DNA from 2 places in the Paenibacillus sp. FSL E2-0190 genome. Region 1 is predicted to be linked to the other one. Evidence: a T-box and tRNA genes for the amino acid it is inferred to sense, from the RefSeq annotation. Region 1 holds a T-box; the other holds one or more tRNA genes.

Region 1 (8,422 bases):
AGTGACTTATGGAGTCCGGAGGATAATATTTGGTTGTAAACTAACTGGTATGTAGAGAATATGCAGTAGGTTAATGTGAGCAGATCTGCTTGAGGTTTAGGTTTAGTTGTACTTTATACAATTAAATTTCCTATATATCAGCTAAAGCCGAGTTTAGTTGCAGTATGTGCAATTAAATATCCGCTAAATGAGGAATCTTCGCACTTTTGTAATAAATAACTGTAGAGAATGCAACTAAAGCTTACAATTAGGACAAAACATCGAGATAGTTGCACAAACTACAACTATACGCAGTTAGCCTGTGGTCGGCGGTTTGGTTGTAGCTAATTTAGACTTGGCTGCGGCTAGTTGTAGTTTGCTGCCAGACACATAATTTGGTTTTATATTTTATTTTTCAGGAGGATGAACAAATGAGCTTTCCAATTACACGTCACCGCCGTTTGCGCGGCTCTGCTGGAATTCGTGGCATGGTGCGGGAGACGATACTGAATGTGCTGGATATGGTACAGCCTATTTTTGTGACTTATGGAACAGGTGTGAAGAATGAGATTAGCTCGATGCCGGGTGTGTATCATTTTTCGCTGGATACGTTAAAAGCAGAAGTGGACGAGATTGCCGCACTAGGCATCCCGGCTGTATTGTTGTTCGGGATTCCTGAGACGAAGGATGCTATCGGTTCTTCCGGTTTTGCAGAGGATGGAATTGTGCAAGAGGCTACTCGCTTGATCAAGCAGTGGTACCCAGAGCTGTTGGTCGTTGCAGATACCTGCCTTTGTGAATTTACGGATCACGGACATTGTGGAATGGTGCATACGCATACGGTGAATGGTGTGGTCCATGGCGATGTTATCAACGATGCCTCGCTGGAGCTTTTGACTCGTACGGCGGTATCCCAAGCAAAAGCTGGAGCAGATATTATCGCCCCTTCCAACATGATGGATGGATTTGTTCACGCAATTCGTGCGGGACTTGATGAGAACGGCTTTGAGCATGTGCCGATTATGTCGTATTCGGTCAAATATGCTTCGGCATTTTATGGCCCTTTCCGCGAAGCAGCGGATTCAGCACCACAGTTCGGGAATCGCAAAACGTATCAAATGGACCCTGCCAATCTGCGCGAAGCACTCCGTGAAGCAGAATCTGATGTGCTGGAAGGCGCGGATATGTTAATGGTGAAGCCGGCTCTGGCTTACCTAGATGTGATTCGTACGATTCGTGATCAGTTTGATCTTCCTTTGGTGGCTTACAATGTGAGTGGAGAATATTCCATGGTAAAAGCAGCGGCATTGCAAGGCTGGATCGACGAGCAAGCCGTTGTGCTGGAAATGCTGACGGGCATGAAACGTGCTGGTGCGGACATTATTATTACTTATTTTGCAAAAGATGCAGCCCGCTGGCTGCGCGGCTAATCTTCATCACACCGACATCGCGGCAGCTAATATATGTTTGTACAAGCTTGTGTAACCAAGAAGAGAATAGGAGTGAAGATACATGAGTAATGTGCCAATGGCGCGTAAAGAGGAAGCGTCCCGGAAGGCTTTTGCTGAAGCAAAACAATATATTCCCGGCGGGGTGAACAGCCCTGTACGGGCGTTTAAATCCGTAGGTCTGACTCCGATTTATGTGGATCATGGGATAGGTTCGCGTATTTTTGATATCGACGGCAACAGCTTTATCGACTATGTGCTCTCATGGGGTCCGCTGATTATGGGTCATGCGCATTCCGAGGTTGTGAAGGCATTGCAGGAGACGGCGATAAAAGGGACAAGCTTTGGCGCTCCAACGCTACTGGAAACGGAAATGGCAAAAACCGTTGTTGAACGAGTGGCATCTGTAGATATCGTACGCATGGTTAACTCTGGAACGGAAGCTACGATGAGCGCGATTCGTTTGGCACGTGGTTACACTGGACGCAGCAAAATCTTGAAATTCGAAGGCTCCTACCACGGTCACGCCGATAGTCTGCTTATTAAGGCTGGCTCTGGTGTAGCTACATTGGGCTTGCCGGATAGCCCGGGTGTCCCAGAAGGCGTTGCAATGAATACCATTACGGTTCCTTACAATGATTTGGAGTCCACTCAGATTGCTTTCGAACGTTTTGGCAATGAGATTGCCGCAGTGATCGTAGAGCCGATTGCCGGCAACATGGGCGTTGTTCCACCGCTTCCAGGCTTCCTGGAAGGGCTTCGTAAATTAACTTCCGACAATGGTTCGCTGCTTATTTTTGATGAGGTTATGACAGGCTTCCGTGTTAATCGTGGTTGTGCTCAAGGCTTGTTCGGGATTACTCCGGATATTACTTGTTTTGGCAAAGTTATCGGCGGCGGACTTCCAGTGGGTGCTTATGGCGGCAAAAGAGAGATCATGGAGCAAATCGCTCCTACTGGACCGATTTATCAGGCGGGCACACTTAGTGGTAATCCATTAGCGATGGCAGCCGGATATACTACGCTCAAGCTGTTGACCCCGGAAGTATATGATCGTCTGGAGCAATTGGGTGCACGTCTGGAAGCGGGTTTGAAAAAGAATTCAATTGAGACTGGCATTCCGCTCACTATCAACCGGGTGGGATCGATGGTTTGTCCGTTCTTCACTGAAGGACCTGTAATCAATTTTGAAACGGCTAAGTCCAGTGACACGGATCTTTTCCGTCGTTATTTTGGTCATATGGTAAACCAAGGCATCAGTGTGCCACCTTCACAGTTTGAGGGGATGTTCATATCGGCTGCACATAGTGAGCAAGATATTGATGATACCATTGAGGGCCATTATAATGCCCTGAAGGCCCTTTGAGCATCGGAGCCGGAGAAAGAACCGGTGGTGGCGCTTGGACCCGGCGTGGAGAGTGGCTGGAGGTAACACCCGGCAAAATCATTACTGGAGCCGAGGATACGCAGTCAACGATTGACAAGTGGCTGTTAGAAACTGTAGGCATGCCCGAGAAACTTCATCTGCGGTTACGCCGCGAGGGAGGCATTCAGTGGAAAGGCGACCGGCTTCGGCTGGCGCTTTTTCCCGATCGTGAAGCGGGGCTTGAACCGATATGGGAAGAGCTTGAGGTGCTGTATGAGGATGATTTTTGCCTGGTAGCTCATAAACCAGCTGGGCTGGCGGTACATCCCGATGGCAGTGGAACAGGTGTAACTCTGGATCACCTCGTAGCTGCGCATTATATCACTTCCGGCGAAAATGTGGCTGTGCGCCATATTCACCGCTTGGACAAAGATACAACGGGTCCGGTGATGTATGCGAAAAATGAGTTCGCACAGTTAGTCCTGGACGAGAATATGCGTGAAAAAAGCATCTCGCGGCACTACGCCGCGATCGTTGAAGGCATCGTGCCGCCTGCGCTTAAGGTGATCGATGCCCCGATTGGGCGCGATCGGCATCACGCTGCGCGCAGACGGGTCTCGCCCGGCGGACAATCTGCCGTGACGCGAATCATCCAGCGCGAGGCACTGCATGGCGGAAGCCTGGTGCATGTGCAGCTGGAGACTGGACGGACGCATCAGATTCGCGTTCATCTCAGCCATATGGGTCATCCCTTGTATGGGGATGAACTATATGGCGGTCCGGTTTGGGCTTCCAGCGCTGCCGGCCGCCATGCCCTGCATGGCGAGGCATTGTCCTTCCGCCATCCTTGGAGCGGAGAACAGCTGGAAGTCAGCGATCCGTGGCCGGAGGATATGCTGCAGCTGCGAGAGCTGCTGTCTGAAGCACCCTGACAGATACGTAAGTGGCTAAGGAACAGTAGAATCAGCAAAAGCTGGTTCTGCTGTTCTTTTTCTATTTTTTCAGAAAAAAAACATCTATCCATGTCTTATTAATAAAAGCAGCATATAATACTTTGTTCTTACGAAGTAGTGCATCTATCAGCAGGCTGAAGGTTTGGTGAGCTCTTAAATTCATGAAATTTATTAGCATCCTGTCCGGTTAGTACTACCAAAGTTGTCATGCCTCTCTGTTTGAAGCATATACATGTGGGGAGTAACATTTTGGGCTTATGCTCTGGGCCTGTCTCAGGGTTAGATTATGCCAAGAAGGAGGACATATCCCGTGTTTGATCAGTCCCACGGCTTGCGGTTTGATATTTACGAACGCATTCACCTTTCGGAAGAGCTTCCGGGAATAGCTGAGCTGGAGGAGGTTGAACTACTTCCGGAAATTCAGGTGATTCAGCGGGAGGATCGTGCCGAGTTATATGGTCAGCTGTTGCTTACCGGGCTTTACCGGAGTGAAGATGACCGAACACAACGTCTGGAGCATGCCATTCCCGTGGAAATCACTGTTCCGCTTACACGCGTCAGCTCGATTGAAGATATTGGGGTAGAGATTGAGAATTTTGATATCGATCTGCTCACGATGCGCACTGTGAATATAACAGGCGTATTATCGCTGCGGGGGATCGGTGGTGCGGACCCTCAACCTCAACCAGCCTGGCAGCAAGAGGAGTATACAGTCGCCTATTCTCCTGTGAATGATGACAGGGTAGAAGCTACTGCGGAGCTACAAGAACAGGAAAATGATGCACTTTATGAAAATTCACAGTGGACCTTTGGTGAGGATGCCTCACAGGTTGCTGTAGAAGAACATGAGCATGCCGAAGCGAATGAACAGGAAGCAGAAGAATCATTAGTCTCAAGTGGAGCCGCTCATACGTCCCCTGTAGTCAATTTCTCATCCGGTCAGGAGAAGGACAAGGGAGCTAAAGCACGGACACATAGTCTGGAGTCCCAAGTTGAGGATGCTAAAGCGGGTTTATCCGATTACTGGTTTAAAGCCGAGGCCCAGAACAAAGAGGTTGAGGTGTCTCAGCTGAATCAAGCAAGCTATGTGAGCGAAGAGAACCAACAGTCGGCAGAGGAATATTTTACTCCTAGAGAGACCGCTGTTCTAGCCGTTAGTGCAGATGCAATTCAGGATATCCCTGTGTTCGCTTCTGAAAATGAGGCTAATAATGAGCTTCCTAAGCAAGAAGAGAATACTGCGCCGATTAATGAGAATGCGAACGAAGTTTTTGTTTCACAAGAGAGTGTGGCTTCTCATGAGGAGAAACAAGATCTTAAGATCGCCTTGGGCAGTAAAAAAGAAGCAGAAATTCCGGAAAAAGAACATCTCACCTTCTCTTCTTTACTAAGCTCCAGTCGTGTCCGTAAAGAGCAGGAAGCTCTGCAGTCGGAAGGAAATACATCTGCAGCAGTGGACGTTCCAGAGGTTGGCAATAATACGGAATGGAAGAGCAGATTCATTGCCAGCGCGGATGGAGCTAACATGTTCCGCAAAGTTCGGCTGTGTATTGTGCAGCGTGAAGAAACACTGGATACCATAGCAGAGAAGTATCAGCTAAGTGCGCGGGAGCTGGTAATGTATAATCGCTTATCCGGGCAGAGTGTAGAGGAAGGCCAAGTGTTGTACATCCCGTAATCGAATCGTGATGCGTACACACATGAATAGGTGAATCCCGATCAGGTATTAGGATCGGGATTTTTGCTGTTTCATTGTTGGAAGGGATGCTTCAGAAGAAATAAGTCGAAATTCAGCCTAAAGTCCCGCTGCAAAGGCGTATCCAGGTTGACTAGGGGGGGCTCAAAATGTATTATGGAGTAAGCAATATCTAAGTAAAGACTGGGAACGGGAAGAGTAGGCGGTCAGCCCTTCAGAGAGCGGAATTGCAAGTGCTGTGACATTCCGTAGGAAACAGCCCCCGAAGTCGCCCCGGAGTCGCCCTTCTGAGCTTATCTTCATACCTGTGAAGGATAAGTTAGGTTGTGGCCGGTAGCAGCCGTTATCTGTACGAGTGTCGCGCTAAGCTTCTGAATCCGTAGGGTAAGAAGTGTAGTTTTATTTTTCATTGGCGCGAAACAAAGGTGGTACCGCGAAAGAATGACCTTTCGTCCTTTGAGACGAGGGGTCTTTTTGTTTTTTTCAGAGACCTGTGCGCTCTATACAGCAACTTTACTAACAACTATAAGCAACTACAAGTAAACTAGTGGAGGTATCAGAGAATGGCTGACCAAAACCATCTAACAGCGGCAGATGCTGCTGCTACGAATGAATCTAAAAACGAGATGCCAACAACGTATGATCCGAAGGCAGCAGAACAGAAATGGTATTCCTACTGGACAGAGGGCGGATATTTCCGTGCAGGCCAGCGTCCGGATGCTCAGGCCTATAGCATTGTGATCCCGCCGCCAAACGTAACGGGAATGCTGCACATCGGGCATGCGCTCGATTTCACATTACAGGATATCCTGATTCGTACTAAACGGATGCAGGGCTTCGATACGCTTTGGTTGCCAGGTACGGACCACGCAGGTATTGCAACACAAACGAAGGTAGAGCAGAAGCTGCGCGAGCAGGGGATTTCCAGACATGACCTCGGACGTGAGAAGTTCCTGGAGCAGGTGTGGGATTGGAAAGACAAATACGCGAACACCATTCATGAGCAGTGGGCAAAAATGGGACTTTCCCTTGACTACTCCCGCGAGCGTTTTACCCTCGATGAGGGTTTGTCGAAGGGAGTTCGCGAGGTATTTGTTAAGCTTTATAATAAAGGCTTGATCTATCGCGGTAAACGTATCATCAACTGGGACCCGGCGGCTCGTACGGCGTTGTCGGATATCGAGGTTGAATATAAGGAAGTTAACGGTCATCTGTACCACCTGCGTTACCCCCTTAAAGATGGCAGCGGACATATCACTGTAGCGACCACACGTCCGGAGACGATGTTGGGTGATACGGCAGTTGCTGTTCATCCTGAGGATGATCGTTATAAAGATCTGATTGGTAAAACGCTGATCCTGCCGATTATCGGCCGGGAGATTCCAATTATCGCTGACGAGTATGTAGATAAAGAGTTTGGCAGCGGTGCGGTTAAGATCACGCCAGCTCATGATCCAAATGACTTCGAGGTAGGTCAACGGCACAATTTGCCGCAGATCAACGTAATGGATGAGAGCGGTACGATGAACGAAGAAGCAGGACCTTACCAAGGTCAAGACCGGAGTGAATGCCGTAAGGCCATCACGGCGGATCTGAAGGAGCAAGGCGTTCTGATCTCTATTGAAGATCATGTGCATCAAGTTGGACACAGTGAACGTTCAGGAGCGGTTGTTGAGCCTTACCTGTCCACACAATGGTTCGTGAAGATGCAGCCGCTCGCCGAAGCTGCCATCAATGCACAGAAGGATGGTAATGGGGTTAACTTTGTACCTGAACGGTTCGAGAGAACCTACCTGAACTGGATTGAAAACGTACGCGACTGGTGTATTTCCCGTCAGCTTTGGTGGGGACATCGTATTCCGGCTTGGTATTCTGAATCTACCGGTGAGCTGGTTGTGGCGAATGACGAGGAAGAAGCGCGCCGGATCAGCGGCTTAACCGACCTGAAACAGGACGAGGATGTGCTGGATACTTGGTTTAGCTCCAACCTCTGGCCGTTTGCAACCCTAGGCTGGCCGAATGAAGACAGTGCAGATTTCAAACGTTACTATCCGAACGATGTGCTTGTAACAGGCTACGATATTATTTATTTCTGGGTAGCGCGGATGATCTTCTCGGCACTGGAATTCACCGGAGAGAAACCATTCTCGGACGTATTGATGCATGGTTTGGTACGGGATGCTGAAGGACAAAAAATGTCCAAATCACTCGGCAACGGTGTAGATCCGCTTGAGGTTATCGAGAAGTATGGCGCAGATGCTATGCGTTATATGATTTCTACCGGCAGCACAGCGGGTCAGGATTTACGCTTCCGCTGGGAAAAGGTAGAGCAGGCGCGTAATTTCGCTAATAAGATCTGGAATGCGTCACGCTTCGCCCTCATGAATCTTGAAGGAGTTAGCTTCGAGAATATTGACATTACTGGTGAGCTAACTACGGCTGACCGTTGGATTTTACACCGCCTGAACGAAACTTCTCGTGAAATTACGCGTCTAATTGACTCGTACGAGTTCGGCGAGACCGGCCGCCAGCTGTACAACTTCATTTGGGACGATTTGTGTGACTGGTATATTGAGTTCGCGAAGCTGTCGCTTTACGGAACGGATGCCGCAGCCAAAGCGAAGACACAGTCCGTACTTGCTTATGTACTCGACCGCACGATGCGCTTGATCCATCCGTTTATGCCGTTTATTTCGGAGGAAATCTGGCAGCATCTGCCGCATGAAGGAGAGACAATTACTTTGGCTGCTTGGCCTGAGTATGATGCTGCTCTGGAGAACCCGCAAGCGGTAGCGGAAATGAACCTGCTGATGGATGTAATCCGGGCAGTTCGTAATATCCGTGCTGAAGTAAATGTACCGATGAGCAAAAAGGTTGATTTGATTATTAAAGCGAGCAATGAGGAAACGCTGAGCATCATTACTCGTAACGACAACTACATCGGACGTTTCTGCAATACCTCTTCTTTCGAAGCTGGCCT
Region 2 (8,422 bases), 2.8 Mb from region 1:
TAGGACTTTTAATTAAGCCGATTATTTCAGCAGCTGCTGAACTCACTCGAAGGCTACCGTAGCTATTGAATAACTTCCAGATCGGTTCTAGTAATGTTGAAAGGTGTTGTGCTTCTTCTAAATGGCCACTTTGAGTCATTCTTGTGATATCTAGACATAACCTCGGAAATAAACCACCTAGCACTGAGTACCATAAGTCACAACCTGCACTCAAGCCTGGATATGCGGATGGATTCCCGCTTATTCCAAACGTAACATGGAGTGGAATAACAGCTCTGAGTTTTTCTACAGCAATTCTGCTGTGCAGCTCATCACTGAAATGGAAATGTGAAGTGCCGGGATTATCATAAACACAAAGTGGAATGGAGAGTGAACTTGTCACCTGTTCGTATAGAAAAAACACCTCTTCATCTGTTAGTGCCTGATAGGAGATAGGAGCCAAGAGTACTGCACTTGCCCCAGCTTGTTGTGCATCTTCCGCTAATTGAAGTCCTTCTAAAGTTCGAATCGCACTTATGCTTGTCATCACGGGAATCCCTTCAGCAGAACTAACAGCAAGCTCAAGGACACGCAAACGCTCCCCTCTACTAAGATACGCATAGTTTCCAGTTGATCCCAGTACACCAATTGAGTCTACTCCCGCCTTTACCAATTCTTTAATAAAAAAAGGGACCAATTTTAGAGGCTAGGTGTTGTTAGAAATTATGAGTTGCCACGTTTGTCCCGTAGCGATTTAGATTCAGAACAAACATAAAATAACCTGTCAAGCTAATGCCTGAAGAGTCTATTAGGTGCTTATACGATAAACTCTGTAAATACTGGGCTTCGAAGCATGCCAGATTTGGTCCGGGACTCCAGATGTACAAACTCCGTATCCTTACCTTTGTATATCAAGATATCAAAGATGGCGTAATACGCTGGGAGTGTCCCAGTGAGTTGAGTTATTTTATCAGTTCCTCTCGCTTGAAATCGGCTCATAACAGATTCAAAATCGGATACTCTCAGTACGAAGATACAGGGACAGAGAGGGTTAATAGCCCTCCTCTCACAAAGGTTATAACGTAGTAGATACATATTGCGACATGAAAAAAAGATAAAAATGCTTATGCATCCTTATCCTTTTCAAGTAATTCTATTATTCTGTCTAATTTTTTTTCTCTATGCTAGTAGTTTTATCTGAAACCTTGTTTTTGGTTCCATAATCACCTTTTAACAGTAAAACCAAGGGAATCGCCAAAACAAATACCAACGGTATTAAAAAAAAATATTGCAAGATAGCACCTCATTAAAAGTTTTTATTTAAGTATAACAAATTTCAAAAAAAAGACTCTCTCCCACAAGGAGGATATAAGAGATAGTTTGGCTGTACTGAACTTATAAAGGGGTTGGATAATCTTCATTTCTTACCCATTAAAGATATACCATAGTAATCCATAAGCTATTCCGAAGTAAGCAATCACACCTAGTAAAGAGATGGATAAAAGAATAGTGATAACTTTCTTGCCGTTCATAAAATTCACCTCTTAATTAATATAGCACGGATTTAGGGAGGAACTGACGTCAATATGGTTAAGATCATCTTTGCTTTTATTCTCTTAGTTTCATTCATAGGGTAAATCGCCGAAATGGACAGAAATAAATTCGGTAGCATGACATGGCAGCAATATGTGTTGCTTCAATAATCGCATTAGCTGCGGTGGTTATTTTTTCATAAAACCCAAATTTGAGAGGAGCAATTATAAATGAAAGCCAACGTAACTACAAAGATCAAGGATATCAAATTTGGTAATAAAGAGGACGTAATCACGTTAACGATCGAGGGCAATATCACAGACCAGCAGGTATCCATCCTGCGAAACATTAAAAATACTGGCTAGCATTCGTAAGCTTCAGCAGCTCGCAAGCTGATCTGGATGATTATACTCCAACACATACGCATCAAGGTATTCGCGGAACGATTGATAATGATGGATCGGTTAATGTTGACTCCGGTCAGATGACGATAGAAGAGGTGACTGAAGAGGAAGACGAGAACGAAGAAAGAGAAGACGATCAGGAAGAACAGGAAGAACAACAGGAACTAAAAGATACAGATGGTCAAATAATTCCTGTGAATAAAGACGATCTGCCGTTCTAAGATGGTATACTCCCCGACTTCGGTCGGGGGATTCTTAACAAAGGGGGATTGCCCAGTGCAACAGATTTTATTGCCTGAGATAGATAGAGAACGGACGCAAGCTGCCGTTGAAGCGGCTCTTGAAAAATATAGGATATTTGAGTTTTTGTCTTTCGAGAAGGAGGAAGAGAAGGGTGATTGAACAAATGTATAAGACTACTTCTGATTATCCCTCTGTACTTACAGCGAAGGAAATACAACAAATACTTGGTATAGGTGAGCGTCAAACATATGAACTATTAAACTCGGGTCAATTTCATATCGTGAGGGTCGGAAAGATGATAAAAGTCTCAAAAGATGTATTTCTTAAATGGTTACAGGGATAAAAAAAAGTGGTGCCGATTATGGCACCACTTTTGCTTTAGTCTACTACAGGGCACCATAATGGCACCAATTTGTAATTCACTCAAAACATAAACATCCCTAAACAAAAGAAAAAGCCTTATTATATAAGGCTTTTTCAGTATAGGACGGATGGGGTTCGAACCCATGACCCCTACCCTGTCAAGATAGTGCTCTCCCGCTGAGCTACCGTCCTGCGACGAAATTTATAATACCATACGATAGAGTAGGATGGCAATTCTTTTTTATAATCAATATAGATGTAGAGTTGTATTTACTTCTTAATTTTCTCCGATTAAGTAGTTAAATAGCTAGAAAGGGGATGACCCTTCATCCCCCTGCACCGAGTCAGATAAAAAACGGGAGTAGAAATAGACTGCTTATTCCGAAAAAAGGGATACGGCGTGGATAGAAGCGGCGTCTTGGGTAAAAGCCGGGCTGGAACCCGAATTGTCTATAGTTCGACTGCTCAGCAGGCATTCCATTCATACGATCGACCATTTCATTGCTGGGAACCGCTAGGGTGATATAGTTCTGATCCACGTGAGCGATGAAGCCGTCAAAGGATTGACCATCAGTCGTTACTATACCTACATATTTATTCATGCAATTCCAAGCGACCTGTTGATGAAAATTTGTATTTGATTCCATGGATATCCTCCTCGAATGTTTCAATCCTGATAACAGTCTATGGTCCTTTGCCTACAACGTTCACGGCGTTTGCCTATATGTAGGAAGGTTAATTTTCAGGGATAATCACTGAGGAGGATTCGATTAGTTCTTTAATCAATACACATGCTTGTGCTGTACTTTCTAATCAGTATTATTCTTGGAGTTATTGGAATGAGCTTCAATGGAGTAGATAACTTCTTTTTTGCCAGTAAGCGGGGAGTCATTTATAAAATACAATTTGTCACCGCTCCGTTTTACGAATTTCAAAGTATCTCCTTTAAAAGGAACATCGTTATTTTCCGCATATTCCTGATCCTTTGCTGTGAGTAGCTCCTTATACAAAAGGGTTCGCTCGCCTGTTTGGCGGTCGATTAAGGTTAGCAATCCATTCTGATTTCCACGAAGCAGTATGATTTCTTTATCAATGCTTTCTACATAGTAAGCATCTTCCTCGCCACCCAGCTTTACAAGATCAAGAGTATCTATTACATTGCCTGTGCCGTCTTGGATGAAACGTAAGGTATTACCATCATGCAAGATGAGGTTGCCATCATAAGGTTTGAAATCCGCATCTCCTCTGAACTGGTAAGCGAATGTGGCCTTGCGTAGTAATGCACCATTTTTGAATATGAGTGTGATTTCGCGTGTATTAATATGAGGCTCTCCATAGGAATCAATAATCTTAATGACTAGCAGACCCCCCGCCGTTTTCTCAATCTTCATTCCTGCCCAGTCAAAGTTTGTTTGGAGTGAAGTGAGTTTTATCACCGTATCCTTGCCTTGTGAGACATATAAATCACCATTAGCTTTGACCAGCGTATAGGTACGCCCTCCAAAGGATTCTGTGAAAACATTGTAGGTCTTCAGATCATCTGCTAAAAGTGTGTTCGTTGTGGAGTCCAGACGGAGATGGCTGCCTTCGAAAACCTTAACGATAAAACGGGCCGGCACATATATCCCATCTTCTTTGGATTTAAAAGGTATTCCTCCTAGATCTACCGCTTTCCCGTCAAGCACGCCAGTTTGACTCCCGATTCGAACAGCAAAACTTTTAGTCCAGCCTTGGAACAGAGCACGTTTGCCGGATTTATCCCATTCCATTTTTAAGCCAGCTTGTTCAGCGATCCCCCGAACATCTACGTAGATTACACCATTTTTGAGCAGCGCAGGTCCGCCTATGTTTCCACCAGGAATGCCAAATTGGTAGTATACTTGCGAAGTATTAGCAGAGGAAGCTTGGGTGAGCGCAGAGGACACCGATACAGTTAATGAAGAGCTTGCTGACATGGTGGCAGGGAGTAAAAATGTTGAGAGCATTAAGACGGATAACCAAGCTTTGGAGTGAAAAGAGAGCATATGAACCAACCCTTTCTTTATCTGGCAGTAAAATTTATCCATGATAGTTGGTTTGACGCTGAAACGTTTCTAAAAGTTGCGTCGTATACTTTCCGAAGGGCTCACTGTAGAAATATATTTAATGCTTCTATGATAAGATAGATGGAACTGTACAGTAGTTTCTTAAAATTGAAAGATAAAGGAGCTTGTGATCTTGCCGCAAATGCAAAATGAGCAGAAAAAGAATACTTCTACTCCGCTGAAATGGTTGGGGGGCGGAGCCGCCATGCTCCTGTTAAAAGGAAAGGCGATTTTGTCTCTGCTGAAAATAGGTAAAATTGCCGGGCCGTTAATTTCCATGATGGTTTCGATAGGGGCATATGCTTTGATTTATCCGTGGGGGTTTGCTATAGGTATTGTCCTGCTTTTGCTTGTTCATGAATTGGGACATGTTATAGCCGCTAAGCGGATCGGGCTACCCGTCAGCGCTCCGTTATTTATTCCTTTTTTAGGCGCGTTAATTACTATGAAAAAACATCCGCTGGATGCGAAGACAGAAGCGTATGTTGCTTTTGGCGGACCGATTCTGGGTACTATCGGGGCTACTGCTGTGTTTGGAGCGGCATATTATATGGATAGTCCACTTCTTTATTCCCTGGCTTATATAGGCTTATTGCTTAATTTGATTAACCTGCTGCCAATCCATCCGCTAGACGGTGGACGTATTGCTACCGCAGTTACGCGCTGGCTGTGGCTTGTGGGTCTGGTGGGTGGCTTAGCTATAATCGTTTACTTGCGTTCGATTTTGTTCTTTATCATCTGGGCAATGTTTGCTTACGATCTGTATAATAAATATGTGAAAAGACGTAACAACAACCGCCCGCAGTCTGTGACTAAGGGGTTCTTAATTCCCGTGGAGCCCTTGCGAGAGGCGGGTTACATGATTCCAGGAGCTGAGCATCGCCGGGATTTACCTTTTACTACCTACAGTGATCTAGAGAGACAGCAGTATGTTGTGGTCAGATGGGACCAGCTGAATTATTATGGCAAAGCTACACTGCCACAGCAATGTATTATTGAAAAGGTAAGAATTTCGCAGCTGGAGCAAGTAACGTTAGAGAATGGTCTTCATTTAAAGATGCAATGTGACATCAGCTGTACCGTGCACGATAATGATAAGTATTACGATGTGCCAGCCAGTACACGCTGGAAATATGGAACAGCTTATTTTGTTTTAGCAGGCTTTTTGGTTGGGATGATGTATCTAGTCCATTTGGTTGGAAACGTCAATCTCTAAGAGGGCAACTGGAATGAATAGCTCCTATTGTTTATAAAGCTCCTGAATCGTCAAAGCTGTAGTGAGTATAACTGCAGCTGCGATGAAAGGAGCTTTTTTATGTCTAAAATTGTGAAATGGGAAGTCGGCGTTTGCCTAGTGTTACTGCTGGGTGTAGTGGGGTGCTCTACGGTGAAACCCGCAAAAGTTATCGAAATCAATGAGATGACCAATCTGGATGGCAAATCTAAAAGTCAGTATCCTCCGTTGTCACCTGTGATGCAAGACGTATATAACCGTTCAATCCCTGAAGAAGTATATTCTGTGGATTAGTCTACTGAGAGGTTAAGGATTCCATGTGTAGGCTTTTCTTTCTTGTCATTATTTTATATAATAGACAACTATCGTTGGCTATATAGAGAGAGGAGTTTGCAACTAACATGGCGGCAGAAATCTTACGGGTAACTACAGAGGAACAGCTTCAGATGGGGCTGGATATCCGCACTAAAGTATTTGTTGAGGAACAAAAGGTACCGGCCGAGGAAGAAATTGACGAATATGATGCCATCAGTCCGAATGCGCACCATATTCTGATTATAGATGAAGGGATACCTGTAGCAACGGGTAGATTGATCTATTACAAAGCAGGTACGGCTAAAATGCAGCGCATCGCCGTATTGAAAGAATATCGGGTCAAAGGATACGGACGTGTCTTGTTACTGGCGATGGAAGAGCTTGCTCGGGAGCTTGGACTGGAAGCTTCAATTCTAGATGCTCAGTGTCAGGCAGAGAATTTCTATAAGAAACTCGGCTATGAAGTTATTTCTACAGAGCCATTCTATGATGCAGGTATATTACATGTACGGATGCAAAAAATGCTTTAAAGATTGGTGCACATAATTATTGGACGCTCTACGCAAGCTAGGATGTGCCGAATGATGGCAAATCCAAGTGCAAGGGGCGAGCTAAAGTGCCAAATAACGAACGTGAATCTTTCGTAGCTGTTCAAAAAAATGGGGATGGCGATTTAACAAGCTTCCAGACCTCTACAGGACGTGTGCTGGCGTATGACCAAGCCCTGCAAGAAGTACAGGCCGGAAATATTGCCGGAGTGAACGCTTTTAAAGGTAAGGATGGAGAAACTTATATTCGCGGAGATGCGGATGGAGATCCAACTAACAATCTGGATAATTTGCCGACATTTTCATAGTTCAACACGAAAAGCCGTACATACGTCTACAGACGTTTATGTACGGCTTTTTTTTGTAAAGATCAGAGTTTATAGTTCACATGCTGCTCTAAAAATTCCATCTCTCCTGTAAGTCCGACGAAATCTGGTTGTTCATCGCTATAATGCATGAGCTTGATCCGCTCGCGAACATCTTTAGGCAGAGACATCAGCTCTTCCAGCGTGGTGTGAACAACGCCTGTTCCACCTAGTTGGCAGTCATGCAGGATGATCCGGATCCCGCGCTCCCGCACAAGGCTAATCAGTAGATCCGGCTGAAAGGTCATGTCCGCACTATAAAAAATCTCGTTGTTTATTAGAAGGGAATAACTGTTTTTCCCGGGAATATGCGGTGTTTGTATGATCTCTAATGAAAGAGTAGGAGAGAACTTGTAGGTATTTTCAGGCTGCATGGGCTTAACATCGAAGATATCAGATAAGGAAGACACAGCATCTTCTTGGTATAGACCTCCCTTTAACGTATTGTTCCATAAGGGCTCTATAAGTGTCTCGGGAAGAAGTAAGGTCATTTTTTTACCGTGCACATGCTTTAAGGTTAGTGCAAGCTCTTCCAGCCCTCCAACATGATCTGCATGAATATGTGTAATGAGCGTAGCATTTACGTCACTGAAGGATTTTTCAAGTCTATGCATGGCAAGCGGGGCTGTTATCCCGCAATCAATCAGCAGGGTGTAATTTTCATCTAGCAGCAAGCCATTGTTGTTAAAATATTTTTTCGCAAAAGCATTGCCTGTTCCTAGCATTTGTAGGCTTAGACTCATAAGAAAGAACCCTCCTGAAATCGGTTATAGCTAATGTTTCTACTTCGAATAAGACCATAATATCATTTTTCGCAAGATCAATGAAATATTTACCTGAAATCAGCGCAACTTGCTGAAACAAAGTAAGTATATATTAACAGCATGAATTATCTGGAGGGTCTCAAATGAATAGATGGAAAAAAATCACTTTTTGCGTGTTTGCTTTTTCCTTAATGGGTGGCTCATTATTATTCGCCGATTCCGTTAATCAGAAAATTAGAGTATGGAGCAACGGAAAAGAAATTGTAGACGGCGGTTATCTAATTGATGGAAAAACGTACATTCCTGCTAGAGAAACAGGCGGGGTTGTTACTTGGGACGGTTCTGGGAAAGTTACGATCCTTAAACCTAATGTCCATATTGTACTTTTTAAAGGGGATACGGTTTTTGGCAATGTCAATGTAGGCAAGCTGAAAATAAAGATATTAACTCAGGTAGATAGTCTGACCGAAGAGATTTCAGCTGTGAAAGTGGCCATGACAGATCCGTCTGGAAACGTTAAGGATATTCAGTCACAGGTGCTTGAAGGCTCGCAGAAGGATAATTTCTGGTTTCCAACCTCGGAGTTTACT

What was found. The T-box of region 1 lies ahead of NST25_RS24740 (valine--tRNA ligase). A T-box ahead of a tRNA ligase gene usually reads a tRNA of that ligase, here a tRNA-Val.
Region 2: it has a tRNA-Val gene. The T-box ahead of NST25_RS24740 (valine--tRNA ligase) is inferred to sense a tRNA for this amino acid. The anticodon was not compared.

The regions. Positions count from the first base shown of each region.
Region 1 is NZ_CP150306.1:5,613,330-5,621,751, reverse strand. It holds gene hemB (porphobilinogen synthase) at 411-1,409, shown strand; gene hemL (glutamate-1-semialdehyde 2,1-aminomutase) at 1,507-2,793, shown strand; gene NST25_RS24750 (RluA family pseudouridine synthase) at 2,790-3,725, shown strand; gene NST25_RS24745 (LysM peptidoglycan-binding domain-containing protein) at 4,057-5,424, shown strand; T-box leader at 5,619-5,902, shown strand; gene NST25_RS24740 (valine--tRNA ligase) at 6,006-8,422, shown strand, end outside.
Region 2 is NZ_CP150306.1:2,783,433-2,791,854, forward strand. It holds partial or broken gene NST25_RS11935 (dihydrodipicolinate synthase family protein) at 1-661, opposite strand, end outside; gene NST25_RS11940 (hypothetical protein) at 1,743-1,877, shown strand; gene NST25_RS11945 (hypothetical protein) at 1,997-2,137, shown strand; gene NST25_RS11950 (hypothetical protein) at 2,193-2,318, shown strand; gene NST25_RS11955 (helix-turn-helix domain-containing protein) at 2,323-2,502, shown strand; tRNA gene NST25_RS11960 (tRNA-Val) at 2,643-2,714, opposite strand; gene NST25_RS11965 (hypothetical protein) at 2,867-3,169, opposite strand; gene NST25_RS11970 (copper amine oxidase N-terminal domain-containing protein) at 3,332-4,546, opposite strand; gene NST25_RS11975 (site-2 protease family protein) at 4,749-5,822, shown strand; gene NST25_RS11980 (hypothetical protein) at 5,922-6,134, shown strand; gene NST25_RS11985 (GNAT family N-acetyltransferase) at 6,242-6,685, shown strand; gene NST25_RS11990 (DUF3892 domain-containing protein) at 6,772-7,011, shown strand; gene NST25_RS11995 (MBL fold metallo-hydrolase) at 7,074-7,811, opposite strand; gene NST25_RS12000 (copper amine oxidase) at 7,976-8,422, shown strand, end outside.